Regions from separate parts of the Peribacillus sp. FSL K6-1552 genome, predicted to be linked through region 1. Evidence: riboswitches for the same ligand, from Rfam matches in the RefSeq annotation. Region 1 holds a riboswitch; the other holds the start of a gene.

Region 1 (15,295 bases):
ACTTCATTCAATGCTTTTTCTTGCTCGAATAACGGTAAGTACGCATCCCTTAAGACGTCGCGAATCGATTTACCTTTTGAAAGAATCGTATGTTGATCAAGATAGCCGTATTCGACACCAGGTGTCCACTCAACCCGTCCTTCATCGTGAATCAGTTGTCCTGTAATGATATTCATCATTGTTGACTTCCCAACACCATTTGCCCCGACTAGACCTACATGCTCGCCGGCCATTAGACGGAAGGAAACATCCTTGAATAAGGTACGATCACCAAAGCTGTGTGCTAATTTATCTATAGAAAGTAAGCTCATTTATATTGAACCTCCCAATTAATTTGAAAAAATCTCTACGTTTCATCATACTAAAATCTGTACTAGATTGCTATCTAATCTTATTTACATATGAGCCCTCTATTAAACGGAGTGAGTGAAAGGGTCATGTTCGAAAACTTATATAGATTGGCTTATAACTACTGACTACTGACTCTTGACCAATCGAAAAACGGGTTACGAATCTTCAGGCAAACAGTGGTTGAGGAATAATTGTTTCTTAATAATGAACATGAAACAGTATTGGGAATCATGTTTTTTGCGTGTTATGTCTTTGTACTTTATCGCTCCTGCATAAATTGTATGAGATAATGAGGGAAGCAGTTTAAAAGGGAAAGGATGTTATTATGAGTAAAACAGTCGTACTGGCCGAGAAACCATCGGTCGGAAGAGATATAGCAAAAGTGCTGAATTGCGGAAGAAAGGGTAATGGCTTTTTTGAAGGCGATCAGTATATCGTTACTTGGGCACTCGGTCATTTGGTGACCCATGCCGACCCGGAAACTTATGATGAAAAATATAAAACGTGGCGTCTTGAGGACCTGCCTATGCTGCCTCCTTCCTTAAAATTAGTCGTGATCAAACAATCAGGCAAGCAATTTCAATCGGTTAAAACGCAATTGAACCGTAATGATGTCAAGGATGTCATCATTGCGACTGATGCAGGTCGTGAAGGAGAACTTGTTGCACGCTGGATTCTCGAGAAAGCGAATGTGAAGAAGCCCATCAAGCGGCTTTGGATCTCCTCTGTAACGGATAAAGCTATTAAAGATGGCTTTAAAAAGCTCAAAGAGGGAAAAGAGTATGAAAACCTATTCGCCTCTGCGGTAGCTAGAGCGGAAGCAGATTGGATCGTAGGCATGAATGCAACACGGGCGCTCACAACCAAGCATAATGCCCAGCTATCCTGCGGTCGGGTTCAAACGCCAACGCTTGCGATGATTGCCAAAAGAGAAGAGGAAATCAAACAATTCCAGCCTAAGAAATATTATGGTGTTTCGGCAACAGCAGAGTCCAAGTTGCGACTCGTTTGGCAGGATGCTCAATCAAAAGATGTCCGCACATTTGATAAAGCGAAGGCAGAAAAGGTTCTTGCTGATGTGAAAGACAAAAAGGCGGAAGTGGTGGAAGTGAACAAAGCCCATAAGAAAAGCTTTGCTCCTTCTTTATATGATTTAACAGAACTTCAACGAGATGCGAATAAGAGATTTGGTTATTCGGCGAAAGAGACGTTATCAATCATGCAGCGCTTATATGAAAGCCATAAGGTCTTGACTTACCCAAGGACGGATTCACGCTTCTTATCAACGGATTTGGTTGATACGCTAAAAGAAAGATTACAGGCTGTCAGCATCAAGCCATATGCCCCGTATGCATCAAGAATTTTACGTGGTCCAATTAAAGCAAATAAATCGTTTGTGGATGATAGCAAGGTTTCAGATCACCATGCAATCATTCCGACTGAGCAAACGCCACTTCCAGGAAAACTGAGCGACAAAGAATCAAAAATATATGACTTGGTTGTCAAAAGATTCCTGGCTGTATTAATGCCTCCGTTTGAATATGAACAAACGACTATCACCGCTAAGATAGGCCAAGAAACGTTCATTGCTAAAGGGAAGGTCGTCTTGAAATCAGGTTGGAAGGAAGTCTATGACCATCAATTCGATGAAGAAGAGGCTAAGGATGGCCTTGTTGAGCAACTGCTTCCTGCCGTTCAAAAAGGTGACAATTTAGTCATCTCAACTGTGAAACAAACAGATGGAGAAACCAAACCACCTGAGCCATTCAATGAAGGTTCATTACTATCAGCAATGGAAAACCCTGCTCGGTTCATGGCTGGGGAAAGCAAAGAACTCATCAGGACTTTAGGAGAAACAGGTGGGATTGGTACCGTTGCGACCCGGGCTGACGTTATTGAAAAATTGTTCAACAGCTTTCTGATTGAAAAGAGAGGAAAGGGCCTTCATGTTACGTCGAAAGGGAAGCAGCTCCTCGAGTTGGCTCCTGAAGACTTACGTTCTCCGGCATTAACAGCACAATGGGAACAAAAGCTAACGGCCATCGCAAAAGGAAAGCTGCCAAAACAAGCTTTCATCGGCGATATGCGTACCTATGCCAAAAATATCGTTCATGAAATCAAAAATAGTGATCAAAAATTCAAGCATGATAATGTTTCTGGTACCAAATGTCCGGATTGCGGCAAGCTGATGCTTGAAGTAAATAGTAAAAAGGGGAAAATGTTAGTCTGTCAAGACCGCGAATGTGGCTACAAAAAAGGCGTTTCACGTGTAACAAATGCCAGATGTCCACAGTGTCACAAAAAGATGGAAATGCGCGGTCAAGGAGAAGCGCAGACATTCACTTGTAAATGTGGCTTTCACGAAAAACTTTCTTCTTACAATAAACGAAGAGGGCAAAACAAAAATCAAAAAGTATCAAAAAATGAAGTCTCCAATTATATGAAAAAGCAAAATAAAGAAGAGCCGATCAATACTGCCTTGGCAGATGCTCTAGCTAAACTGAAATTTGATAAATAAAAGAAAAGAGTCCTTCAACTGTTTGCCGTAGGCTAAAAGTTGAAGGACTTCTTCTTTTTTTGGCAGAAAGTTTTGGACAATTATTTCGCAGGCAATATTCTTGATGAAGCTACCCAAGCACCTTCTTCAAGTAATCTCCAAGCTTGGCGCTTTATTGTTATCGAGGATCAGAATATAAAAAAGGAATTACGCCAGATTGCCAATAATCAAGAATCTGTTGAAACATCCTCTGCTGTCATTGCCGTTTTAGGGGATACAGAAATGTATAAAAACGTAGACAAAATTTATGGTATGAATGTGGAAGCTGGATTTATGGATCAGGCAACACGTAAACGTATGGTTAGCAATACAATGAACACGTACCCTCATGCTCCTAAGGAAACTCGAGAAAGCATTGCTAACTTTGATGCAGGGCTTGTTTCGATGCAACTTATGTTGATTGCTAAATCCAAGGGCTATGACCCCGTTACGATGGGTGGATTTAACAATCAGCAATTCATTGAAAAGTTCGATGTGCCTGAACGTTATGTTCCTATTGTCTTAATAGCGATAGGAAAGTCGGCAGGACCTTCTTTCCAGACAACAAGATTGCCGCTGAATGAAGTCGCAAAATTTATTTGAATGAACAATTAACAGCAGAAAAGGATGGGGCGAATGCTCCATCCTTTTCTATATGTCGCTACTTCAATTAAATCTCATTCAGTACGGTGCCGTGTATATCATATTCAAGTGTTAGTCATTTGTGTGTTTATCCGAATCTAATGGTGTAAGCGTACTGAATGGCTTCTGATCACCCGGACTGAAAATTGCTTCATCATTCTCTGGATTCCATAGGCTGTAAATACTCATAATCAGTATCCTCCTTTGGGTGAGAAGACCAGTAATTCCCTTCTTGATTATCATCTAACTTTTCAATTAACTCTAACGCTGATCACCGGGACTAAACACCGCTGCGTCATTCTCTTTGTTCCATTGGCTTCTGATTGTACTCATCGTGCACATCATCTCCTTTGGTGAGAATGTCTTACAGTATTTGTATACCCGGATGGGACAGGTTAAAACATTTATTTTCTTAAAAATATGAAAAATTCATAGACTATTAGATTTAAACTTTTTTGATTTATGTGTAAACGAAAAAACAGCCAAAACCAATTTTACAAAAGGTTTTGGCTGTTTCTAATTAGCGTCCCAGATAGGAATCGAACCTACGACCTACAGCTTAGGAGGCTGTCGCTCTATCCTACTGAGCTACTGGGACATATAAAAAAGTTCAACGACCTATTCATTATATTTCTTATAGGCAAACTTTTCAAGTTAATAGCTTATACTTATGAAAATATTCATCATAATAGCTTAACAAGTGATGGTGTTCAGTGTTAATAGTCGGAGAAAGTTTGGTAATGATGGTGTCTAATATAAGAAACTTGCTTGAGTTCAGTAGGGGAAGCAAGCCATTTATTAAAGCAAGGAGAGACTATGTTTCCTGAAGATTCATAATATATTCATTGACATTGATAATCATTATCAACTATACTGAACCCATAGTAAATACTCTATTTCAATAAAATAAAATTGGTAATAGACATTAGAAGAGTGGCGGTTTTTCAATTATTACCAAATGAATATATTATATTAATATAAGAAAAGTGAGTGAGTTATGAAACCTATTGCATATATAAGTACGGATATTCAATTTACAAGGCTTCAGGAGATTGACTACAAAAGAGGGTTAGTATTTCTGCAATTATATGATATTCCATACGCTGATTTATCTGCATATGCGGGGATCCTGATCACGAATTTTGTAGAAGAGGCCTTCTTACTTGATCATAAAAACATCCTTGAAGACTATTTAAATGATGGTGGCGTCATTTTTTCACAAGCTGAAAATTTCCTTCCTTGGCTACCTGGTTGTGAGAATTGGAAGCGATCTCCTATTTCCTTGCGAGACCGTGAAATCCGTCTTACCGAGCCCGTGCATCCAATGTTCTATGGAATTGATCCTTATGATTTGAATCATAAAAAAGGAGTTCGGGGCTTTTTCTCAAGAGGATACTTAGAGGCTCCTGAACATTCGGAAGTCATTGTTGAGGATCAAGATGGGAAAGCGATCATTTATATCGATCGGAAAACGACGGGTGGCACGATTGTTGCTGGAGCTGGCACAGACCTTTACCGTTTCGGTATTGAAGAAAATAGTTCACGCGTTTTAAGCACTCAGATGCTAAATTGGATTCGTCAAGAATATGAAGCAAACAAGGAGGAACAGAAATGAAAGTAGCAATTTTAGATAACGGTTACAGCTTTCATCATCGCTTCTTTCAAATGGAAGAATTCGCTTATATGTATGACGATGTGCTCCAAATTCGGCAGCTACATACCTATGATTTAAGTCAATATGACACGCTAATTGTTAATGATCGGATGTCGCTACTACTTTTAAAACGTTACCAATCATATTTCATTAAATTCCTTCAGGAAGGAAAGCGATTAGTCGTTTTCGGCGAAGTACTGGACAATTGGCTTCAGGGAGTATATTGGGAGAATTCAGAAGTGAATTTTAGTTGGTGGGTGAAAGAGCACGGAGACCTGCCGTTAACAGCTAATAATATAGATCATCCGTTGTATCAGTATGTATGTCTGTCAGATATGAAATGGCATTATCATGGAACGTTCAAAGTTCCGGAAGGTGCAAAATCACTAGTGGATACACCGGACGGCCGCTCAATTATTTATATAGATGACGTGTCATATAACGGAGAATTAGTTATTACTACACTAGATCCAATCTTTCATATCGGATTAGGGTTCATAGATCAATCCAAACCATTTTTACATGGGATGGCGAAATGGCTTAAAAAAGAAGTACGGGAGAGAACATCATGAAGAAAAAATGGACAATGTTAGCGGCAACAACTGTGGTGGCAGCCTTGATTACAGGCTGCGGCAATACAGCGGAAGAAACAAAAGGAGATACAGCTGAAAAACAAACGACGGCTGAGGAGAAAGTCATTCAAGATCAGCTTGGCCGTGACGTAACTGTACCAGGTAAAGTGGAGCGCATAGCTGTTGGTGGTATTCTTCCATACTTTTCTACATGGTATGTAGCTACAAACTCAACAAAGGAGGTTGTTGGATTACATCCGAATGCTTATAATGCGGCGGAGAATTCCATCCTTGCTGACATGTCGCCGGATATTTTAAAAGCGGATACGTCGTTTATTAAAAATGGTGAAGTGAACGTAGAAGAATTAATGAAAATCAATCCGCAGCTTTATTTTGAAAACTCACAGAATCAAAAATCTATTGATAAATTAGAGGATGCAGGCGTTTCTGTGGTGGCCTTAAGTGCTATTGATGTAGCGGCAGCTGAACCATTAGCGACCTTTAACAGTTGGTTGAAAGTGACGAGTGACATTACTGGAACAACTGAGAGAACGGACATGTTCTTGGAAAAAGGCAAAAAGGTCCAAGCTGAGTTGGATGAAAAATTGGATGGTATCAAAGAGAAAGATAAGCCAAGAGCATTAATACTTTACCAACACAGCGATAAAAGCATTATGGTTGGCGGTAAAAACTTCTTTAGTAATCAATGGCTAAACGCAACAGGAGCTTACGACGTTACGGCAGAAGAAGTTACCGGAACAAAAGAAGTGAATATGGAGCAAATTTATAAGTGGAATCCCGATATTATTTACATTACAAACTTTTCAACTACACAACCTGAAGACCTAACAAACAATGTATTTGAAGGTCAAGACTGGAGTCAGGTAAAGGCTGTGCAAGCAGGAAATGTTTATAAAATTCCTTTGGGTATTTACAGGTGGTTCCCGCCAAGTGGGGATGCGCCGCTTATGTTGGAGTGGATGGCACAGAAAAATCATCCTGAACTATTTGACTATGATATGAAGAGAGAAATCACAGACTATTATTCAGAATTCTATGATTACGATGTAACGGAAGAACAAGTAGAGAATATTCTGCACCCTTCTTCTGATGCTGCAAAACAGTAAAGTAGGGAATGAATATGAAAAAATGGAAAACGCTCCTGTTCTGGATTTTACCAATCGCCATGGTTATTTTGTCTCTAAGCATTGGACGTTACGGAATGGATTTAGGGACTCAAATCAAGATATTACTATCAACTTTTTTTCCAATTGACCATACTTGGACGCAGATGGAAGAAACAGTGGTCCTGCAAATACGCCTGCCGCGTATTTTGCTTGCCTTGTTAATAGGTGCTGGTCTTTCAATCGCAGGTGCCTCATTCCAAGGTATGTTTGGCAACCCGTTGGTTAGTCCGGATATCCTTGGGGTTTCGGCTGGTGCCGGGTTTGGCGCTTCCCTTGGGATTCTATTACTAGGTCATGGCTTCGCTACACAAGTGATGGCACTTGGTTTCGGCCTAGCGGCAATCGTCTTTACCTTCGTGATTAGCGGAAAAAAAGATTCACCTGTTTTCATGCTCGTTCTGGCTGGTGTTGTTACATCGGCATTATTCCAGGCGTTGATTTCCTTGATAAAATTCGTCGCTGACCCGGAAGCAAAACTGCCAGCGATTACTTACTGGCTGATGGGGAGTCTTGGTACGGCAACATATAAGGACTTGTATATCGGGGGACCGATTATCCTTGTGGGCATTCTGATTCTATATTCCCTTCGTTGGAGAATAAATTTATTGACGTTGCCTGAGGATGAAGCTAAATCACTTGGTATTCCAGTAACACGTTTGAAGTGGACAGTTATTTTTGGCGCAACACTTATTACTGCTGCTTCAGTTGCGATAGGCGGTATCATTGGTTGGGTTGGGTTAATTATTCCTCACGTTGCAAGAATGCTAGTTGGTAATAACAATCAACTAGTCTTACCAGTATCTCTTTCAATCGGTGGAGCCTATTTATTGTTGATTGATAATCTGGCCCGCTCGGTAACGGCTACAGAAATTCCACTCTCAATCTTGACGGCAATTATAGGTGCACCATTTTTCGCAATATTGCTTAGAAAAACAGGAGGTGGCTGGTCATGAGAATCGAGGTGCAGGGAGGAAATTACTTTTATGCTCGGAAAAAAGAAGAAGTTCCTTACCTTTACCAAACAGACATTAACTTTTCGCTGAATGACGGAGAGATAATGGCGATACTAGGACCAAACGGTGCAGGAAAGACAACGATGTTAAAATGCATCACAGGTCTTCTGGACTGGAAAAAAGGTCAAACGCTCATTGATGGAAAGCCGCTTCCTTCGCTTTCACGCAAAACAGTCTGGAAACGGATTGGCTATGTTCCGCAGGCGCATAAAATGGTATTTGGTTTTACACTCGAAGAATTGGTAATTATGGGAAGAGCCCCATACATCAGTGCGCTTGCCCAGCCTTCCGTGAAGGACCGTGAAGCCGCTCACCTAGCCCTGGAAACTGTAGGGATTGGCCATCTTGCTGGGAAGTCCTGCAATACAGTCAGTGGTGGTGAGCTGCAACTAGCATTGATTGCACGTACGCTGGTATCAGACCCGGAAGTGCTCATTCTCGATGAACCGGAATCCCATCTTGATGTTCAAAAGCAGGTTGTGATTTTACAGACATTAAAGCGTTTGTCACAAGAAAAGAAAATCTCTTGTATCATAAACACGCATTACCCAAACCATGCGTTTTTCCTTGCTGACCATGTGTTAATGACAGCAAAACAAAAGCCGGTCGTTTACGGGGAAGTCCAGGAAGTCATGACAGAATCCCGGATGAAGGAATACTTCGGAATTGAAATGAAGAAGATTATTTATGAAGAAGATGAGAACTTTTTGATTGAAACGATGGTGCCGAAAGATTTAGGCATTCCGCGTGATCAAAGTACTTGTCGATTTACTAGTTTTTAATCCAGAAAAAAGGGTAGCCACCGGGTTGCCTTTTTTTGCGCTAAATGGAATACTTTATTATTTACTAGTTTTCTGGTACTATTATGCTAGAAAAAATTAGGAGAATGATAGTGGGAAAATACAGAGTTTTATTGATGGTAGCATTGCTGGGAATTTTAATTTTGCCTGCATGTTCACAAGGGGTTTTAGAGAATATAGGTACAAAGACTGCTGCACCGATTGCGGAAGATAACATTGAAGTGGTTGCAGCAGCGGAGAATGACGCCGGGCAGAATTCGGAGGACAGATTATATCCTGAACAAATCGATACGAGAAACTGGATAAGAGCCGAGTCCACGGTTCAACTTCCAATATTGATGTATCATAGCATTTCTGAAGGTAATAACCTTCGGGTACCAAGAGAGGAATTTCAATCACAAATGAACTGGCTTCGGGAGAATGATTACTATACATTATCCCCTAGGGAAGCATTTCTTGTTTTAACGGAAAATCGGATGCCAAGTGAAAAGTGTGTCTGGCTTACTTTTGATGATGGCTATACAGATAATTACACGGAGGCTTTTCCTATATTAAAAGAATATAATATGAAAGCAACTGTTTTTATGATCGGGAAATCTATTGAAAAAAGTCATCACCTGACGGAAGAACAAATGGTGGAGATGAGCGAGAATGGGATTTCTATTGAAAGTCATACTATCAACCATCTTGAGCTTAACCGTATGACGGTAGGGCAGCAGGAAGCTGAAATGGTCCAGTCAAAGGATTTATTCGATCGTATTCTCCAACAGGACACGACAGTACTTTCATATCCTGTTGGACGGTATAACGAGGAGAGCCTTAGGTTGTCAGAAGAAGCTGGATACAAGATGGCAGTAACCACCGAAGCTGGTGGAGCTTCAAGGGACCAAGGGATGCATGCACTGCACCGAGTTCGGATTTCACCCGGATTGTCAGTCGATGGGTTTGCAGCGCTGATTGAAAATGCATCACGTTATTAATTGAAGACAAGGTATTTCGGAATCAGTCTGAAAAATCATATAATAATCATTTCTTACATAGTGTATAATGAAAAGCAGTGAAAATTATATACATATGAACGATTTGGTGTCTTAATGACTTAAAAGGGAAGTTGGTGAAATACCAACGCGGTCCCGCCACTGTAAATGGGAGTTAGCGGTTGTGTACCACTGTATGTGAGATATGGGAAGGTGCCGTTGACGATGACCATTAGCCAGGAGACCTGCCAAGATTCGTACACCTGTAACCTACGCGGATGGGAAGGTGTGTGGCAGACCTTCTGAGTCCGTAATTATATTGTTGCCATACAAGCATCTTCCGTTTGACGGGAGATGCTTTTGTTTTGAAATTCGCCTCTTCACTTCAGGGTGCGTTTTCTTTAGGTGGTCGGAAATTGAATTAAAAGATTGTGAGGGATGTAAAATGAAGAAAATCTATGGTCTGATTCTAGTGATGTTACTAACTGCAGGTATGATGGTTGGTTGCAATGATACATCAAAAGAAGGAACGAAAGAAAAGCAACAAACGAATCATACTGAAAACCAAGCTTTCCCGATTACGATAAAAGATGCAACGGGTGAAAAAGTAACGATAGAAGAACAACCAAAGAAAATTGTTACATTGATACCAAGTAATACAGAAGTGGTCTTTGCACTTGGTTTGGGTAAAAAGGTTGTTGGTGTATCCGACAATGATAATTACCCGGAAGAAACGAAAGAAATTGAAAAAGTTGGCGGAATGGAAATGAACACGGAGTTAATCGTTTCCTTAAAGCCTGATCTTGTTCTTGCTCATGCATCCAGTGCCCATAATTCGAATGAGGGATTGCAGCAGCTTAAGGATGCTGGAATAGATGTCCTTGTAGTCAATGATGCACAAAGCTTTGACGAAGTGTATGAGTCTATTGATATGATTGGACAGGCAACGGGAGAACATGATAAGGCAAAAGAAATCGTTGCGAATATGAAAACGAAACTGAAGGAAATTCAGGAAAAAGCTAAATCCGTTAAGGATGAGGAAAGAAAAACCGTTCTAGTAGAGGTTTCGCCATCACCGGATATTTATACACCTGGAAAAAATACATTCATGAATGAAATGCTTAACATAATTTCAGCGGAAAATGCAGCAGCCGAATTGGACGGGTGGGCGAAAATTGATGAAGAGTCTATGATTGCTGCAAATCCGGATGTCATTATTACAACATATGGTTATTATACAAAAGATCCAGTCAGTGAAGTGACGGGCCGAAAAGGATGGGAAGATGTAGCTGCTGTTAAGGATGGTCAAGTCTTTGATGTCCATTCTGACTTAGTGACCCGTTCTGGTCCACGCTTAATAGAGGGAGTAGAGGAACTTGCCAAATCAGTCTATCCGAACCTATTTGACAACTAAGTGGGCGTTTGCTTATTTGATTGCGTTATTGTTTTTGCTTTTCGCAATGACGATTGGCATTTCCTTTGGTTCGGTGTCAGTACCGATTCCCGCGCTTATACAAATTATCGGCAAGGAATTTTTTCATTTACCAATCTCAGTTGAGCCAGATGTGATGCTGACGAATATCGTAATGAACATCCGCCTGCCACGTGTATTACTTGCAGGTTTGGTTGGGGCTTCGCTTGCGATTGCCGGGGCAGCCTTTCAGGGACTGCTCAGGAACCCGCTTGCTGACCCCTACACATTAGGGATTTCATCAGGAGCATCAGTAGGCGCTGTATTGACATTGTTTTTGAATATATCATTGCCGTTGATCGGTTTATATACCCTACCGACGTTAAGTATTATGTTTTCATTGCTTACGATTTTCTGTGTGCTAACTTTTGCGAGAAAAATGGATCGATCGATGAAAGTAGAAACAATTATTTTAACCGGAATCATTTTCAGCTCGTTTTTAAGTGCCTTCATCTCATTAATGATTGCGTTGACGGGCGAGGAATTAAGACAAATCATCGGATGGCTGATGGGAAGCGTTTCAATGCGCGGCTGGAATTATATCGCGATTATTTTGCCGTTTTTTATCATTGGTTCGTTGATCTTGATTATGAATACCCAAGAATTGAATGCGATGACGTTTGGGGAAGATCGTGCAAAGCATTTGGGTGTGAATGTTCAGCGGAGAAAAATGTGGATTCTGATAGCTGGTTCGATATTAACTGGGGCAGCCGTTGCTGTTTCGGGAACGATTGGCTTTGTAGGATTGGTTATTCCTCATTTGGTTCGTAGGATTTGGGGGCCAGATCATAAGCATTTGTTGCCGTTATCTTTGCTCGTAGGAAGCGGATTTTTAATTTTGGCTGACCTTGTAGCAAGGACGATCATTGCGCCTTCGGAACTGCCGATTGGTGTAATTACCTCACTTATCGGGGCCCCGGCATTTGCCCTGATTTTATTAAAGAGACGGAGAGAAGGGTAGAATTCATGCTTGAAGTTAAAGGGTTAACAGGTGGATATGGCAATAAAGCTGTTTTGGACTCTGTCTCTTTTGACGTACATAAAGGGGAATTATTTGGGATTCTCGGTCCAAATGGCAGCGGAAAAACGACGCTATTAAGTATGCTTAGCGGGGTTCTCGATTATAAGGTAGGAAGCATACGAATAAGGGGAAGAGACTTGAAGGAGTATTCGGCCAAACAACTTGCACAAGTTATAGCCGTGTTGCCTCAACATTCCTCATTAGCCTTTTCTTATACGGTAAAAGAGACTGTTTCTCTTGGCCGTTATGCTCACCAAACAGGCTGGTTTCATAGTTGGACTTCTGAGGATGAGGTGATTGTCCAACGTGTGATGAAGCAAACGGGAGTCGCGGATTTTCAGGATCTTCATTTTGAACGATTATCAGGCGGTGAGAGACAGCGGGTCTTACTGGCACAAGCACTTGCCCAAGAACCGGAAATTCTTTTTTTAGATGAACCAACGAACCACTTGGATCTTTCCTATCAAAAGGAGCTTCTTGATTTAATGAGGAAAATGGCCAAGGAGCTGGAGTTAACAGTTATCTCAATCTTCCATGACTTGAATTTGGCCGGCTTGTACTGTGATCGGCTGATGTTGCTTGAAAAAGGACAAATTAAAGTCATTAATGTGCCGAATGAAGTGCTCCAACAGGAACGGATTCAGGAGGTATACCGGACGACGATTGAAAAACATCCGCATCCTGCCCTTCCGAAGCCGCAAATGTTCATTGTCCCGGAAAAGCATGTCTGTGATTTCGCACCTTTGGAAATTGATGAAACCTATTTGACGGTTGGCAACGAAATAATTCAATTGAATTCACCAATTCCGCTTAGAACGATGTCTTCTGGTGTGACCGGTTCAGGAACGGGCTGGCATCAACATTTCGTGAATAGGCATGTCCATCGTGATTATAATTACGAGGATCATTTTGCTGAAATGGCTGACTTTTTAAAAACACACGGTTTTGAACCGCAGGAAACGGTCGGAATGATGACAGCTGTCTTTCTCGATACGGTGGCCTTCAAGTTTTTAAGAGATGATGATTTCTCGGTTTTTATCATCGTGACGGCTGGAGTAGGGAATGCCATCGACGCCTCTTTAGCTGACCAACATTCTTGGATTTCCACTCCAGGAACCATAAATACATGGATCTTTGTAAATGGGCACTTGGCAGAAGAGGCCTTTATCCACAGCATTGTCACCGCGACCGAGGCAAAAGTAAAAGCGCTTCATGATTTGCGTGTTTTGGATAAGGTGACAAATACAGTGGCGACAGGAACATCGACAGACAGTATTTTGATTGCCGCAACCCAAAGAGGGAAGGCACTTCAATATGCAGGCACCATTACTCCGCTAGGGAAGTTGATCAGTCGCGGTGTATATGATTGTACCGTAGAAGCAATAAAGAAAAATCGGAAACGGATTGAGGAACTATGATTTACCATCACCTTTTTGCTGTTACACTGGCTTTTTTCTTTGATCTATTAATAGGTGATCCACCAAATTGGCCACATCCCGTTAAATGGATAGGAACGTTGATAAGCAAGTTAGATCATTCATTCAATAGAGGTACACATAAAAAACGAAATGGCCTCTTCATGCTGGTAATTGTTTTAACACTGGTGTTATTGGCAACAGGTCTAACTGTCTATTTTGCTTATCTTATCCATCCGCTTGCGGGAATTTTATGGGAAGGTGTTGTTATTTCTACGACGATTGCTCAGAAGGGCTTAAAGCAGGCAGGAATGGATGTGTGTCATCCACTGAATGAACAAGCTTTTCCTGAAGCGAGGCTAAAGCTTTCCTATATTGTCGGTCGTGATACTGCTGATCTTGATGAATCCGAAATAGTCAGAGGCACTGTAGAAACCGTAGCTGAAAATACGAGTGATGGAGTTACGGCTCCACTGTTTTGGGCAGCAATTGGCGGTGCTCCACTCGCGATGATGTACAGGGCAATTAATACCTGCGATTCAATGGTTGGTTACAAAAATGATAAATATGGACAATTTGGCTGGGCTTCAGCTAAGCTCGATGATATCGTGAACTGGATTCCTAGTCGCCTCACCGGTTTCTTGATGCTGCTAAGCTCGAAATCTAGCTATCATAGCTTGGGGGCTAGATGGAAGATTTTGTTCAATGATGCGAAAAAGCACCCAAGCCCGAATAGTGGGTGGTGTGAAGCAGGCGTTGCTGCAATTTTGGGTGTACAGCTTGGCGGGCGGAATATGTACAAAGGAGTAGTTTCTGACCGTGCCAGGATGGGCGTTCCGCTTGTTCCATTAGAAGCAATACATATACAAAAAACGATTACCATCATGCATCGGACATCTTTTATATTTTTACTGATGCTTTGGTTAGGGGGACTTACTCTTGGCATTACCTTCTCATGGCTCTAATCCGCATTATCTTTACGAAGCGCTGGAAATCGAAATGCCTGAATCGGTTCTCGATTTTAGTGCTAATATCAACCCATTGGGTCCTCCTTTACGTATAAAGGAACGGTGGCCCGAATTCTTCGAAGGAATCTTAAATTACCCAGATCCGCATGCCGTTGAATTGACAAAATTAATTGCAAAAAAAGAAGCGCTTCCTGAGCAATCCGTTTTGGTAGGTAACGGTGGTGCGGAAATAATAATGTTGGTAGCGAACAGGTTAGCCAATAAAAAGGTCTTAATCATTCAGCCTGCATTTGCGGAATATGCAGAAGCTTGTTTAGCAGCCGAATGCGAGGTAGACTTTCATCAACTTGATGCACCTGAGTGGCAACTAGATCTTGATCGATTGATTCCTCAATTACCTGAATATGACGCGATTTTTTTATGTACGCCTAATAATCCGACAGGGATTTCATTTAAGCAAGAAGCAGTTAGGGAATTAATCAAAGAATGCGGAAAAGCAAATTGTCTGGTTGTTTTGGATGAGGCTTTTTATGATTTTACGGAAAACGCCTTTACTTATGCTTCTTTAATTACGCAATTCCCTCATTTACTGATTCTACGATCAATGACGAAAATTTTTGCAATTCCAGGCTTGAGGTTGGGTTATTTGCTGGCGGCACCAGATATCATAAATCAGGCAAAAACCTAT
Region 2 (15,295 bases), 3.3 Mb from region 1:
CCACCATACTGCACAACTATATTTTGAAACTAGTGCCATCCTTATCACCCTCATTCTTTTAGGGAAGCTCTTTGAAGCAAAAGCAAAAGGACGTTCATCAGAAGCCATTAAAAAATTGATGGGACTTCAGGCCAAAACAGCGTTGGTGCTGAGGAATGGTGAAGAGCGCGAAATACCTCTAGAAGAAGTCATTGTTGGAGATACAGTTTTGGTGAAGCCAGGTGAAAAAATCCCGGTGGATGGAGAGGTCGTCGAAGGGAACTCTGCCGTCGATGAATCCATGTTAACAGGAGAAAGCATTCCAGTAGATAAAAGCATGGGAGATACTGTGATTGGTTCAACCCTGAATAAAAATGGTTTTCTCAAAATGAAGGCCACAAAAATCGGCAGAGATACCGCTCTTTCGCAAATCATCAAGGTGGTAGAAGACGCTCAAGGGTCTAAAGCTCCAATTCAAAGGCTCGCTGACCAAATTTCTGGTGTTTTCGTACCCATTGTTGTCGGAATCGCCCTTTTAACTTTTCTCGTATGGATGATCTGGGTTAATCCTGGTGAATTTACACCAGCTTTTGAAGCGATGATTGCGGTACTTGTAATAGCTTGCCCGTGTGCTTTAGGTTTGGCTACCCCAACATCAATCATGGCCGGGTCAGGGCGTGCCGCAGAGTTCGGTATTTTATTTAAAGGCGGAGAACACCTGGAAACTACTCACCATATTGATACGGTTATTTTAGACAAAACGGGAACTGTTACTAATGGTACACCAGTGTTAACCGATGTCCTCATCGAAAATGGAATGGGTGAACAACACTTTTTATCTCTTATCGGGGCCGCTGAAAAACAATCTGAACACCCACTTGCACAATCAATTGTTCAAGGAATTCAAGAAAGAAAAATATCACTTGCATTGGTTCAGGAGTTCGAAGCTATTCCAGGTTACGGGGTAAAAGCTGTTGTGGATCAAAAAGTGTTACTGGTGGGTACACGGAAATTAATGAAGCAAAATAACGTGGATATTACAAAAGCACTACCGGCCATGGAAGACCTTGAAGGGCAAGGTAAAACCGCGATGTTGGCTAGCATTGATGGTGAATATACAGGTCTTATTGCTGTGGCGGATACCATAAAAGACACTTCTCAAACAGCCATAAAAAGGTTAAAAGAGATGGATATTCAGGTCATCATGATAACGGGTGATAATCAAAGGACTGCTCATGCCATCGGAAACCAAGTTGGCATTGACCAGGTCATTGCGGAAGTACTTCCTGAAGGGAAAGCGGAAGAAGTGAAAAAACTTCAAGCAGCTGGAAAGAAAGTGGCTATGGTTGGAGATGGAATCAATGATGCACCAGCACTTGCCCTAGCTGATATTGGTATGGCTATCGGGACGGGGACAGACGTGGCCATGGAAGCTGCGGATATTACTTTAATTCGTGGGGATTTAAACAGCATTGCCGATGCTATCCTCATGAGTAGAAAAACCATGCGGAATATTAAACAAAACCTGTTCTGGGCCTTTGCCTATAACGTAATAGGAATACCGATTGCGGCTATTGGGCTACTTGCCCCTTGGTTAGCAGGTGCTGCCATGGCATTTAGTTCTGTATCCGTTGTTATAAATGCACTTCGACTGCAAAGGGTAAAGCTTTAAAGATAAAATTAATATTTCGGAGAAGCATTGGTACTTGTATCAATGCTTTTTTTTACGTTTTGGCTCTGGTAAAGGATATTGTTGATTTCTCATTCAAATGAGATTGATGTTGGGTGATAATAAATTTGTTTAAATTATATTAAAGTCGTTTAACTTTATTTTCAGAAAAATCAAAAAATAAATAATGGAATAAATGTAAAATATATGGTAACATATTTTTAAATGGTATGGCGTACCAATTAACGGTACATACTTTGCATGTTGGCTAGGATAATTAGTATTTATGAATGGGAGGAATACTTTTGAATCTACCATTAGAAGATATTAAAATTCTAGATTTATCTAGGATATATGCAGGTCCTGCAGGTTCGATGATATTAGGGGATTTAGGTGCAAATGTGATTAGAATTGAATCTCCAAAAGGAACGGATAGTATGCGTGATTGGTCACCTTTTGTTGAAGGTGAAAGCACTTATTATTTATCAGCGAATAGAAATAAAAGTTCCGTTACTATTAATCTGAAAAGTGAAACGGGGAGGTTATTGTTTTTAGATCTAGTAAAAAGTGCTGATGTAGTTCTTGAAAACTATAAAACAGGTACATTAGATCGATTAGGGATTGGCTATGAGACTTTAACACAGCAAAATCCTAAAATCATTTTGTGCTCTGTTACAGGTTACGGACAAACGGGGCCATTCAGCAATGAACCTGGTTTTGACCCGGTAATACAAGCGATAAGTGGATTAATGGATGTTACAGGTTCAGCTGAAGGAGATCCTACTAGAGTTGGGGTTCCTGTCGTAGACATTTACAGTTCTCTCTATGCTGCAATAAGTATTTTAACAGCATTAAGGGTTAGGGATAAGGGGGGAGAAGGCCAACACATCGATATATCCTTGTTAGATGTGCAGATCAGTTCATTAGCGAATATTGCTAGTAGTTATTTAATGTCTGGTTATATTTCTAAAAGGTTAGGTAATCAGCATAATAATGTCGTTCCATATCAGGTGTTTCAATGCAGTGATAGGCCAATGATGATTGCAGTAGGGAATGACAAGCAATTTAATAAATTTTGTGAAGTGCTTAACCGCCCTGAATGGCTATCTGATGATAAATTTAGATTCAATAGTTCAAGAGTTGAAAATCGTGATGAACTTACAGAACAAATTCAACCAATATTCTTAACGAAAAGTGCAGATGAATGGTTCCAAATCCTTTCTACAAATGGGATTCCTTCCGGTCCAGTTAACAACATAGAACAGGCTTTTAAGCATCCACAAGTTAAAGCGAGAAAGATGGTGGAAGAAGTTCCTCACCCTACATTAGGCAAGGTTAAACTAGTAAGGAATCCAATACGTTTTTCAAATACCCCAATGACTATCAGGAAGCACCCTCCACTACTAGGTGAACATACAGTGTCATTTCTTCAAGAAGAATTAAAATTGGATATGAATGAAATAGAACGATTAAAATCTGAAGGAGTAATCTAAAACACAAAAAAGTAAACGCTTTCAAAAAATCGAAGTTTGTAAAAAAAGTGCGAGGAAGATGTCGATATGCAAACAATCAATCGAGCTATTGAAGTATTAAAATCATTTTCACCAGAAGAGAAAGAGCTTACATTAGCTGATTTTCATCGAAAATTAGGGTTATCTAAATCAAGCCTGCAAAGAATATTAAATACATTGGTATCACAAGGATTAATTGATAAGAATGAGGAAAGGAAATCTTATCGACTAGGTATTGAACTGTATTTTTTAGGCCATCTGGTGGAAAAAAACTCTAATCTCATGTCTGTAGCAAAATCAGAAATGAAAAGCTTGTCTGAATTTTTCGGTGAAACAGTCTGTTTAAGTATCATCCATCAAAACATGAGGAAGTGTATTGGATATGTAGCAAGTAACCATGAATTAAGGTCTCTCACATATATTGGTCAATATTCACCATTGTATGCAGGTGCATCTGCTAAGTCGTTATTATCTTTACTTTCGGATTATGAAGTTAATAAGCTATTAGACAGCATGACTTTAGAGCCCATAACCAAGGAAACGATTACGGATAAAGAAAAATTAAAACAAGAAATTCAGGTCATAAGAGAACAAGGCTATGCGATGAGTAAAAGTGAACGTGTAGTTGGATCATTTTCGATTAGTGCCCCAATTAAAGAGCGGTATAACAAGGATTTTTTATCTATTTCCTTGGTTATCCCAACAGCAAGAGTAGATGAATCAAAAATAGAATTGTATATAAAACTTGTAAAAGAAACTGCATTTAATATTTCAAAAAAATTATCTTAAATAATTATAGGGGTGACGATATGACTGATTTGATTTTTAAAGTACAAGAAGGTGTGGCTACAATTACATTAAATCGACCGGATGCAAAGAATTCATTCAGTATACAGATGATTAATTCATGGATTAAGGCTTTAGAAGAAGTAAGGGACAACGATGATATTCGGGTTTTAGTTTTGACTGGAAATGGCAGTGCTTTCTGTGGAGGCGGCGATCTTAAAGCAATGAAAGAAGGGCTAGGATTTTTGAATCTTGATGGGGATAATGAACAGGATTTTTCTACTACAGGATTAAATCGGAAGAATAGTTTATGGAAGTATGTTCAACGAATTCCACTTCTAATGGAAGAAATAGATAAGCCGACAATTGCTGCGATTAATGGTGATGCCATAGGTGCAGGACTAGATATGGCTTTACATTGTGACCTGCGAATAGCTTCATCAAGGGCGAGACTTGGCGAAGGATACGTAAGACTAGGGCTTGTACCAGGTGATGGTGGTGGTTATTATTTACCTCGACTGATAGGGTTGGACAAAGCACTTGAACTATTATGGACAGGAAGAATTATTGATGTAGAAGAAGCTTTCGATTTAGGAGTCATTACACGACATGTCCCTCATGATTCGTTGATGGAGGAAGTTTATCAGTTGGCGAGTAGTCTTGCCAGAGGTCCGCAACAAGCGATTCGGTTGATAAAACGAACGGTGTATCATGGTCAAAAGACAGACTTAAGAACATCGCTCGATATGGTTTCCTCCTTTATGGGGATAGTTACCGAACATCCAGATTATCAAGAGGGCATGAATGCAATGATGGAGAAACGTAAGCCAAACTTTAAATGATTCAGATAATATTAACGTTGTGAGCAAATTAAATGAGGTATAAAGGCGAAAAAAATTGTGAAATTAAATCATTCTTTATTTCTTGGAACAATTAGTAGAGGAAATTTAGTTTAGGCGTTTAGAAAGAACAATAGGTTGATAATCTATGCTAAATAACACTTTCAGGGGTGAAATTGTATGGTAAAGCGTTTAGAGTTACAATCAGTAGAATTATCAGGAAAGACAGAAGAGCTAAGAAATGAAGTTCGTAGTTTTCTTAAGGAGGAATTGGAAAAGGGTTCTTTTGTGCCCCATTGTGATTCATGGCTAAGTAAATATGATCCTGAATTCAGCCGTAAGCTTGGTCAGCGTGGATGGCTTGGGATGACTTGGCCTAAAAAATATGGCGGACATGAACGAACAGCATTAGAACGTTATGTTGTCACTGAAGAATTGTTGGCTATCGGTGCCCCTGTTGCAGCACATTGGTTCGCAGATAGACAGTCAGGTCCTCTTTTATTACGTTATGGAAATGAAAGTCAAAAAGCAGAGATACTTCCACGCATTGCTAGAGGTGAGGTATACTTCTCAATCGGACTGAGTGAAGCAAATTCAGGTTCAGATTTAGCATCAATATCAACAAGTGCGAAGAAAGTTGATAAAGGCTGGCTACTTAATGGAAGTAAGGTATGGACAAGTGGAGCTCATTTCTCGCACTACATGATGACACTATGTCGAACCTCACCTAGAACAGAAAATAGACATGAAGGTTTTAGTCAATTAATTGTAGATTTATCATCGCCAGGTGTAACGATACGTCCTATTCGGTTAATGACAGGGGAACATCATTTTAATGAGGTCATCCTAGAAGACGTGTTCATTCCGGATAGAATGGCTGTCGGAAAAATTGGAGATGGCTGGAAACAAATTTTGGCTGAATTGGCTTTTGAACGAAGTGGCCCAGAGCGCTTTTTAAGTACATTTCCATTATTTGTTGAGTTAATTCGTGTCTTACAACAGGATACATTAGATAAGCACCGTAACATCTCCATTGGAAGATTGGTGGCCCATCTAACTACATTACGTGAGTTATCTTTAGGTGTGGCACGTTTACTTCAAAAAGGTATTTCTCCCGACATTACTGCTGCTTTAGTAAAAGATTTAGGTACCCAGTTTGAGTGTAAAGTCGCAGAAGTCGCGCGTTTACTTGTCTCATTACCATCACAGAACTCGAATCCACGTTTTAATTCTTTGTTAGCTACAGCAATTTTACACTCCCCTGGTTTTACACTTCGTGGTGGTACAACAGAAATATTAAGGGGAATTATTGCAAAGGGGGCAGGAATAAAGTGATTGACTTAAGCCAGATTATAGAGGATACATCTCGGAAATTGTTAAAAGACTTATGTACAAAAGATCTTATTGATGATTCTGAAGAAGGTGAATTTCCAGTTAAATTATGGAAAATGTTAAATGAAACAGGCATGACGACTATAGGGATATCTGAAGAATCCGGTGGTTCTGGCGGTAGTCTAACTGATGCATTTAACTTCTTAAGAATTGCAGGAAATTTCTCTGCTCCGGTGCCTATCGCAGAAACTTTTATAGCGAATTGGATTTTATCCAAAGCCGGTTTACCTATATCAAATAAGCCTATGACACTAGTATTAAGTTCAAAAGAGCAAAAAATTAGTTTTACAGAAAAATCAAATGGTTATATTATATCTGGTTCAGCAAAAAACGTTCCATGGGCTCGTACGGCTCAAACAATTGTAGTTTTAGGAGATTCAGATGAAGGAAAAATGGTATTTATTGTAGATCAAGATGCATGTCAAATTGAGCCAGGAAAAAACCTCGCAGGTGAATCAAGAGATCACCTGGATTTCAAAAATGTATTTGTGGAAAATAAATCAGTTTCGGGGTGTGTGGAAATTGATGAAGATAAGATATTGTATTTAGGTGCATTAGTTCGTTCCGTTCAAATGACTGGGGCGCTAGAAAGAGTTTTAGAACTTAGCGTTGCGTATTCAACTGAACGAGAACAATTTGGAAGACAAATAGCGAAATTTCAAGCCGTGCAGCAACAGATAGCAATTTTAGCAGGTGAAGTTTCCGCAGCAAAAGCGGTTACTGATTTAGCAATCAAGGCGTTTATAGCAGAAGATGGAGAAAAACAAATCATGATAGCTAAAATTAGAGTAGGGGATGCTGCCAGTCTTGGGGTACCCATTGCACATCAAATTCATGGTGCAATGGGTTTTACGGATGAACATTCTTTGCAACATAGCACTAGAAGACTTTGGTCATGGCGTGATGAGTTTGGAAATGAGGATTTTTGGTCTCAAAAACTGGGTGAGGAAGTTTTAAGTTCAGGGGCGGATAATTTATGGGCGTTAATTACTTCGATGAACAGTAAGATTGTTTAACAGTGTAGTAGAAATGATATAAATGAAAGCGATTTCAAAAAATTACTTTCGACTAAACATCCAAAACAAGGAGGAATGAAAGATGAAAAAGATTCTTAGCTTGCTTGTAGTATTGATGCTGGCTGCTATGTCTGGCTGTGCCCCCACACCACAAAAATCAACCGGTGCCTCAGGGGAAGGAACTACAAAAAAAATCACTATTGCCGGCAATGGTGGAAAAATCGAGAAAATAATTCGTGAAGAAATTGCACCGAAATTCAAAGAAGAAACTGGCATTGAAATCAATTATATTGCTGGTTTATCAGGTGAGATTCTTTCAAAAGTAGAATTACAGAAAAAAGCTCCTCAAATTGATATTGCTTTCTTTGTTCCATTAGATGTACCTCGTGCAAATGAAAAAGGGCTTGTTGAAGTCATTGATGAAACAAAGGTGCCTAACTTAAAAAATGTTGATTCTCGTTTTATAGCTATAGATAATGTTGCCGCACCTGCATTTGGTCTTGTTAATGCTCCTGCATACAACACAGAATCTTTTAAAAAGAATAAAATCAAGCCAATAGAATCTTGGAATGACCTAGCGAGTCCTGCATATAAGGGGAAAACAGCATTTGCTGATATTTCTAACGACTGGGGCTTTAACACCCTATATTCTTTTGCGTTGGCCAACGGAGGTAGTATAGATAACTTAGAACCTGGGTTAAAAAAGGCAAAGGAACTAGCCGGATATTCCTCTACTTTTTATAAAAATTCTACTCAGATGATGCCCGCTATTCAACAAGGGGCAGCCGATGTTACTGTAATGGGAAGCTATGTAATTGCTGACCTAGCAGTAAATTCTGGTTTACCTTTGAAAATGGTCGTGCCAAAAGAAGGAGTATATATGCACGCCTTTAGTGCAACGTTGGTGAAAAATTCTCCAAATCAACAAGAAGCAATTGATTTTATTAACTACTTAATTAGTGAGGAATCACAAAAAACATCTGCAGAAGCAGGATTCTATCCTGTTCTTAAAGGTATGAAGCTACCTGAGAAATACGAAAGCGTCATTGGACTAAAAGAATCAGATAAGACATATAAGCCTGATGTTAAGAAGTTAGCTGAAATCCGAAGTGAATGGACAGACAGGTGGTCAAAAGAAGTAACGCCTGAACTTGGAAAACTATTAAAATAAATGTTTTAAGAGGCTCTCTATATTTTCGATAGGTTTCTAGTATGGCAATAGGCAACCTTGTAACGTTTGAGGCAACTCTAGCTAAGGTTCTTCAATTAGAGATTTTATTTATAATCACTTTTCTTAAATATGGATAATGGTGTGCATTTCCTAATATTCAATTGTATTCGCGTACTCTATCCAATAAAGGACCTCAATATGCAAGCTAAGCTCTCTTCACAAGAAAAGAGGGGAGTTTTTGCTTTCTTCCAGCTGCACTACCACTACCTTAATGAATGATATTTGCATATGTTTTTTATGTACGGATGATATATGATAAAACGTATAAATCCGTTCTCTACAGTAGGAGTTAATATGTTTTAAAAAACAGAAAGGAAATCAATTCTTTTCATGAACTTTTTAAGTAGGGATCCAACTGTTTTCCCGCTATTGAACCATGAAGCCCTATGGTAGAAAGGAGAAAATATGATCATCAGGCTTCAAGCCTACTTACTTAGTGGAGAAGCACCCTTACATCTTATTGAAGGCCTATTGGAGTTAGCGACTCCTGTTCATGCACAAGTATATTCAAGAGTTTATCAAGTTCTTGGCTCAAATGTAATGTTTTTGGTGAGGAGAATCCATGTTTCAAGGCTGTATTTATTAATTCTTTCCTCATTGTCTCTATTTTATTATGTAGCAGTTCCATACTTTCCAACGAAAATCCCCTCAAAACCTTTCCTTTATTGTAGTATATTTATTATTACATAAATTAGGATGATTTTAAATATTATAGTAAGTATTTACTTATTTAAAGTAAACAAATTCTGACGGGAGCAATACAAATCTTCCTCACTATCATTCGATATATGTCGTTACAGATAACTATTCATATATAAAATTATTACTTCCATACATAACGAGCCGTTAAAAAACATCAGGACTTTAATTTGATATAGCATAAATTTGCAATAACGAATATAATTTGTATTAGGTAAACTTTTTTTGGTTTTATTTTCATATAGTGAATATCTCCATTTTGAGAGAGTTGTAATCGTAAAACTGTATAATTTAGGAGAATTTAAAATTTGTTGAATTTTAAAGAGAACCTGTTTATTCTCCTTTTTACTAACTGTATTTCGTTTATTGCTAGATGGATAGGATTAGTAGCTGGGTTTATCAAAAATTACTTAGAGATGAAACTAATAAAGTGTTAAGAAGTAACAAATGGTTTCGACAAAATAATTTTAGGATAGACAAGCTCTATTATTTACTATGAATATGAGGGAAAATTTCATATAGTATTGGAATGGGTATATTCGTTTAAATGCGAATATTTAAAAGGGAAGCCGGTGCAAAATCCGGCACGGTCCCGCCGCTGTAATGGTGAGTCCTATGCAAGGAAGTCACTGGATAATATCCGGGAAGACGCATGGAGATGATGAACCTAAGTCAGAAAACCTGCCCGTTCTAAAAATGCTGTTAAACCTACGGGAGATAGGGAGGTGTTAGAGTGCTAGAAGACGAATTTGTTCTTAAACTATAAGCATTTCTGACCGTTAAATCTGGTTGGAAATGCTTTTTTATATTTCGTAATTTTTCAAATAGATAAAATTCCATAATTGAAGGTGAGAAAACATGTTTTTAAAACGGTCTAATTTATTCCATTCTTTTGTTGGACTACTAGTAATTTTCACAATTTTTGTTACTGGTTGCAGCAACACAACAATAGATCAAGAAAATACATCAGATAAAGATAAACAAAAAGTTGTTACTTTTTCATGGCCAGGGGATATAGGTGACTTAAATCCACACACATATTTTCCGAATGAGTTTTTTTCCCAGGCTATGGTATATGAATCCCTTGTTTATTACGGTGAAGGCGGAGAAATTCAGCCTTGGCTTGCAGAGAGCTGGGATATATCGAAAGATGGAAAAGAATATGTATTCCATCTGAGGAAAGATGTTAAATTTTCCGATGGTTCCCTCTTTAATGCTGCAATCGTTAAGAAAAACTTTGATACCATTTTAGTTAATCGCAAACAACATGAATGGGTGGAATTAATTAACCAAATCAAAGGTACTGAAATAATAGATGAATATACATTTAAACTTATTTTGAACAACGCGTATTATCCAACTCTTCAAGAACTAACTTACATCAGACCGTTGCGATTTGTAGGCGAAGCTGCTTTTCCTGACAGTCAAAACACATTTAAGGACGGACTCAAGTCTCCGATTGGCACAGGACCGTGGGTATTGAGTGAATATAAGAAAAATGAGTTTGCAGTTTTTAAAAGGAATGAACAGTATTGGGGTACTAAACCTAAAGTAGATAAGGTGGTTGTTAAAGTCATTACTGACGGTGAGTCAAGAGTATTAGCTTTTGAGAAAAAAGAACTCGACTTTATTTTTGGAAACGGGGTCATAAGCCAAGATTCATTCCAATTTTTGAAGAATTCAGGGCAATATGAAACCAAATTGTCAGAACCTACAGCTACAAGAACGCTGCTTCTTAACTCAAATAGAGAAGCGACTAAAGATCTTAAAGTTCGGTTAGCGCTCCAACATGCTTTTAATAAACAGGCTGTTATTGATAAGATCTTTTATGGTATGGAAAAAAAGGCTGATACTTTGTTTCCACCTATTTTGCCATACACGAAAATTAATATAGAGCCTTATGAATATGATGCAGAAAAAGCAAAACAGTTATTGGATGAAGCTGGATGGAAACAAGTGAAGGGGAAACCATTTAGAGAAAAAGACGGAAAAGAATTGCAATTGGAATTACTGTTTAATAGTACAGACAACATCCAAAAGTCAATCGCAGAATTTACCCAAGGTGATTTTAGAAAGCTAGGAATAGATGTTAAGTTGACTAGTCAAGAAACTAATACTTTTTGGACAAATGCATTTCAAGGTGAATTTGATTTATTATTTACATCTACTTGGGCTGTACCATTTGATCCACATTCCTATTTAGCAGCTATGACGACAAATACGGAAAATGGTGGTCCAGATTATAACGCTCAATTAGGGTTGCCAATAAAAAAAGAAATAGACCAGAAAATTAAGAAAGTATTATTAACTACAGACGAAGAAGAGAGAAAAATACTATATTCAGAAATATTAACGACATTGCACGAACAAGCAATTTATTTACCGATATCTTATCAGTCTAATATAGCAGTATATCAAAAAAACATTAGTGGAGTAGATTTTTTACCTCAAGAAGCTGAGGTCCCTTTAACTTCAATTGACGTTAATTGAAGTGGGGATACTTAAAAACAACTTAAGGAGTGCTACATGAGTTGGTTTATTTTTAAACGTCTCACAAGTTTAATTCCAATTTTATTAGGAATTTCTCTCATCACTTTTATCTTGCTTCACTTAATTCCTGGAGATCCGGCAGTAGCTTACTTAAGGGCGTCACATATTCCTCCTACGGATGAGACAGTGGCAGCCCTTCGAGTTGAGCTTGGATTAAACAAGCCTTTATATGTCCAGTATTTTGAGTGGCTGGGAAAAGTGTTGCAATTGGATTTAGGGATGTCTTATGTGTCCAATAACTCTGTATGGGAAGAAATTGTGGTACATTTCTTCCCAACAGTTCAATTAACATTTGCTTCGCTTATCTTTATTGTTGTTATTAGTTTACCCTTAGGAATGTTTTCTGCTATTTACAAGGGGAAATTTGTTGATCAGTTTAGCAGAATATTAGCCTTTGTAAGTGTCTCTATGCCAACCTTTTGGCTTGGCTTTCTCTTGATCTATTTTTTATCAGTAAAGTTAGATTTATTTCCTGTATTGGGAAGGGGGACTTTGGCTCATCTAGTGCTTCCTTCCTTGACATTGGCTTTTGCGTATATAGGTACGTATATGCGATTGCTTCGTGCTAGTATGCTGGGAAATTTGAATGAGCCATTTGTTGTTTATGCTAGAGCGAGAGGGTTGCGCCAAAGACTAATCGTTATCAGACATGTCTTAAAAAAGTCCTTACTACCTGTGATAACTGGACTTGGCATGAGCTTCGGTAACATGCTAAGCGGAGCGGTTATTGTTGAAACAATTTTTGCTTGGCCCGGCATGGGACAGTTATTTGTCACATCTATATTAAATCAAGATTATCCGATGATTCAGGGGTGTGTATTATTTATGGGTGTGATCTTTGTGGTCTGTAATCTTCTTGTGGATCTTACATATTCTTTCCTGGATCCTCGTATACGCTGGGAGGGAGAGAAATAAGAGTGGTGCAAAACGTGAAACGAAAGCTGATGACACATAAGCTCATGATGATCAGCATCATGATTATTTCCTTCCTGACAGTATTGGCTCTTTTTGCTCCTTTTTTGGCTCCTAATGATCCGAACTTGATTGATATCGTTCAGAAGCTGCAAGGGCCCTCATCTCAGTTTCCATTGGGGACTGATCATTTAGGGAGATGTATTTTGTCCCGATTAATCTATGGAACACGAACCTCGTTGGGAACAGCTTTCCTTGTCATGGGATTAATGATGATTATTAGTATCCCACTTGGTATGTATGCAGGCTTTATAGGGGGTAAGGTTGATTATCTTTTCATGAGAATGTGTGACATACTCATGGCATTCCCAAGCTTTCTTCTATCCCTTGCTTTAGTCGGGATTTTAGGACCGAGTCTTGGCAATCTGATTTTGGCGATGGTGCTTGTCCAATGGGTTTTTTATGCACGCGTCATTCGAGGTATGGTACTTAGTGTAAAGGAGCAAAACTTTGTCTTAGCAGCCAAAATATGCGGGACACCAAGGAGTATCATTATCATCAAACATATCTTACCTGCCATCATCTCTCAAGTTGTTGTATTAATCTTTATGGACATCGGAGGAGTTATTTTGGCGATTTCTGGTCTCTCTTTTCTAGGTCTGGGCATACAGCCTCCAGATGCAGAGTGGGGAATGATGATCAATGATAGTAAGCCATTTTTTAGAGAAACCCCTTCATTGATGCTGTACCCTGGGATGATGATCTTCATCGTTGTGATTGCTTTTAACTTGTTTGGCGAAGCTTTGAAGGATGCTCTAGACCTAAAAAAGGAATAGAAGGGAGGATAGAAGATGGGACAAGACCCCATTCTAACTGTAGACAATTTGAATGTTATTGTAACGACACCGTATGGAGTGACTCAAACTGTCCATGATGTCAGCTTTAAGCTCGAGGCTGGGAAAGTGTTGGGCCTTGTCGGAGAAAGTGGATCAGGGAAAACGATGACATGCATGTCTTTGTTAAATCTTTTACCTGAAAAGGCAAAGGTGGTACAAGGGAGTATCAAGTTTAAAAATATTGATCTTTTAAATGTTTCCACAGAAGACTTAAGGAAAGTACGGGGTAGTGAGATCGCTATGATTATGCAAAACCCTATGATCGCCTTTAATCCTGTGAGGACGATAGGGCGGCATTTTATTGAAACACTTAGAACTCATTTGCCCATAACGAAGCAGCAAGCGCGGAAAATAGCTGTGGAGTATTTAGAAAAAACGGACTTGCCTAATCCAGAGAATGTCTTGAATCAATATCCGTTTCAGCTAAGCGGCGGGATGCTGCAACGGGTTATGATTGCGATTACCATGTCTTTAAGTCCATCTATCATCATCGCTGATGAGCCGACGACTGCACTTGATTCGACAAACCAACTCCAGGTTTTGAAACAGTTGGATAAGTTAAGGAAAGAATACAATACATGCATTTTATTAGTATCACATGATCTAGGGGTGATTGCTCAGTTAGCTGACGAAGTAGCTGTGATGTATGGCGGCTATATCGTTGAGAAAGCACCAGTGTTGAAGTTGTTAAATAGCCCAATGCACCCGTATACCAAAGTCTTGTTGGAATCCAGACTTGGATTAACAAGAAGAAAGATAAGGATTGAAAAACGTGCCAGCGTTTCGCGCCCCAATTTAATAAATAGTGAAAAAACATGCCCATTTTTAGAACAATGTGAGGACGCAGATTATACATGTTCAAGTTATAATCTTGAATTTAAAGAGTATGAAAAAGACCATCTAGTACGATGTGTAAAATCAAGATAAAGAGTTAGGTGGATGAAGAGTGAGCTTGCTTGAGTTGAAAGGAATAAAGAAAACATACTTGTTGGGGAACCCTGTTTTTGGGAAGCGTAAATCTGTTGAAGCCATTAAGAGCATCTCTCTAACTATGGAAGAAGGAGTATGTTTAGGCCTCGTTGGAGAAAGTGGATCTGGAAAGAGTACCCTGGGTAAAATTATTCTGGGACTGGAAAAGCCGGATCAGGGAGAGGTATGGTTTCAGGGGAAGAGCCTTTATTGTTTAAAAGCAAAAGAATTAAAGGAGTTACGGCGAAATCTGCAAGTTGTCTTTCAAGATTGTTATAGCGCTGTTAACCCAAGACTAACTATAGGGGAGATCATTGCTGAGCCGTTAAGAAATTACGAAAGGCTTACGTCTGTTCAAGAGAAAAAGAAAGTACAGGAGCTTTTGGAGATCGTTGGGTTAAGCCCAGAAGATATTCGTAAATACCCATACCAGTTCAGTGGAGGACAGCTACAAAGAATCAATATCGCAAGAGCGATTGCCTTAAAGCCAAAGTTAATTATTCTTGATGAGGCTGTAAGTGCTTTAGATGTTCTTGTTCAAGTACAAATATTAAATCTTTTGGCACAATTAAAAGAAGAGTTTCAACTTTCATATCTCTTTATTTCCCATGATTTACAGGCAGTCAATTACATCGCAGACCGTCTAGCGGTAATGTACAATGGTGAGGTTGTTGAATGGTTAGATGATTTGGAACAACTTGAACGATTAAAACATCCTGTTTCTAAAAAGTTATTGTCTTCTGTGCTGCCTCCATATCCGGGAATATTGTGATGCGTTAATTATAGGTTTGTGATGTGGGAAATTAGGTTAGTAACGGAATATCTGAAAAATCAAGTGTTTAAGCT

The links. A riboswitch is a leader RNA that binds a small molecule or an ion and turns the genes downstream of it on or off. The one in region 1 is predicted to bind cobalamin.
Region 2: it holds a riboswitch for cobalamin, as region 1 does, so the genes downstream of both, nikA (nickel ABC transporter substrate-binding protein) here and NST21_RS27440 (ABC transporter substrate-binding protein) in region 1, are expected to answer to the same signal.

What each region holds. Positions count from the first base shown of each region.
Region 1 is NZ_JBBOST010000001.1:5,708,138-5,723,432, reverse strand. Features, by position in the region: gene NST21_RS27490 (ABC-F family ATP-binding cassette domain-containing protein) at 1-311, opposite strand, end outside; gene NST21_RS27485 (DNA topoisomerase III) at 677-2,869, shown strand; gene NST21_RS27480 (nitroreductase family protein) at 2,942-3,490, shown strand; tRNA gene NST21_RS27475 (tRNA-Arg) at 4,054-4,127, opposite strand; gene NST21_RS27470 (hypothetical protein) at 4,527-5,144, shown strand; gene NST21_RS27465 (hypothetical protein) at 5,141-5,755, shown strand; gene NST21_RS27460 (ABC transporter substrate-binding protein) at 5,752-6,882, shown strand; gene NST21_RS27455 (FecCD family ABC transporter permease) at 6,897-7,895, shown strand; gene NST21_RS27450 (ABC transporter ATP-binding protein) at 7,892-8,737, shown strand; gene NST21_RS27445 (polysaccharide deacetylase family protein) at 8,872-9,735, shown strand; cobalamin riboswitch at 9,823-9,999, shown strand; gene NST21_RS27440 (ABC transporter substrate-binding protein) at 10,178-11,146, shown strand; gene NST21_RS27435 (FecCD family ABC transporter permease) at 11,109-12,164, shown strand; gene NST21_RS27430 (heme ABC transporter ATP-binding protein) at 12,170-13,642, shown strand; gene cbiB (adenosylcobinamide-phosphate synthase CbiB) at 13,639-14,604, shown strand; gene cobD (threonine-phosphate decarboxylase CobD) at 14,579-15,295, shown strand, end outside.
Region 2 is NZ_JBBOST010000001.1:2,439,767-2,455,061, forward strand. Features, by position in the region: gene NST21_RS11900 (heavy metal translocating P-type ATPase) at 1-1,651, shown strand, start outside; gene NST21_RS11905 (CaiB/BaiF CoA transferase family protein) at 1,954-3,141, shown strand; gene NST21_RS11910 (IclR family transcriptional regulator) at 3,208-3,948, shown strand; gene NST21_RS11915 (enoyl-CoA hydratase/isomerase family protein) at 3,969-4,787, shown strand; gene NST21_RS11920 (acyl-CoA dehydrogenase family protein) at 4,965-6,119, shown strand; gene NST21_RS11925 (acyl-CoA dehydrogenase family protein) at 6,116-7,192, shown strand; gene NST21_RS11930 (ABC transporter substrate-binding protein) at 7,275-8,363, shown strand; gene NST21_RS11935 (aspartyl-phosphate phosphatase Spo0E family protein) at 8,881-9,051, opposite strand; cobalamin riboswitch at 9,637-9,825, shown strand; gene nikA (nickel ABC transporter substrate-binding protein) at 9,981-11,612, shown strand; gene nikB (nickel ABC transporter permease) at 11,649-12,587, shown strand; gene nikC (nickel transporter permease) at 12,590-13,420, shown strand; gene NST21_RS11955 (ABC transporter ATP-binding protein) at 13,436-14,407, shown strand; gene nikE (nickel import ATP-binding protein NikE) at 14,427-15,221, shown strand.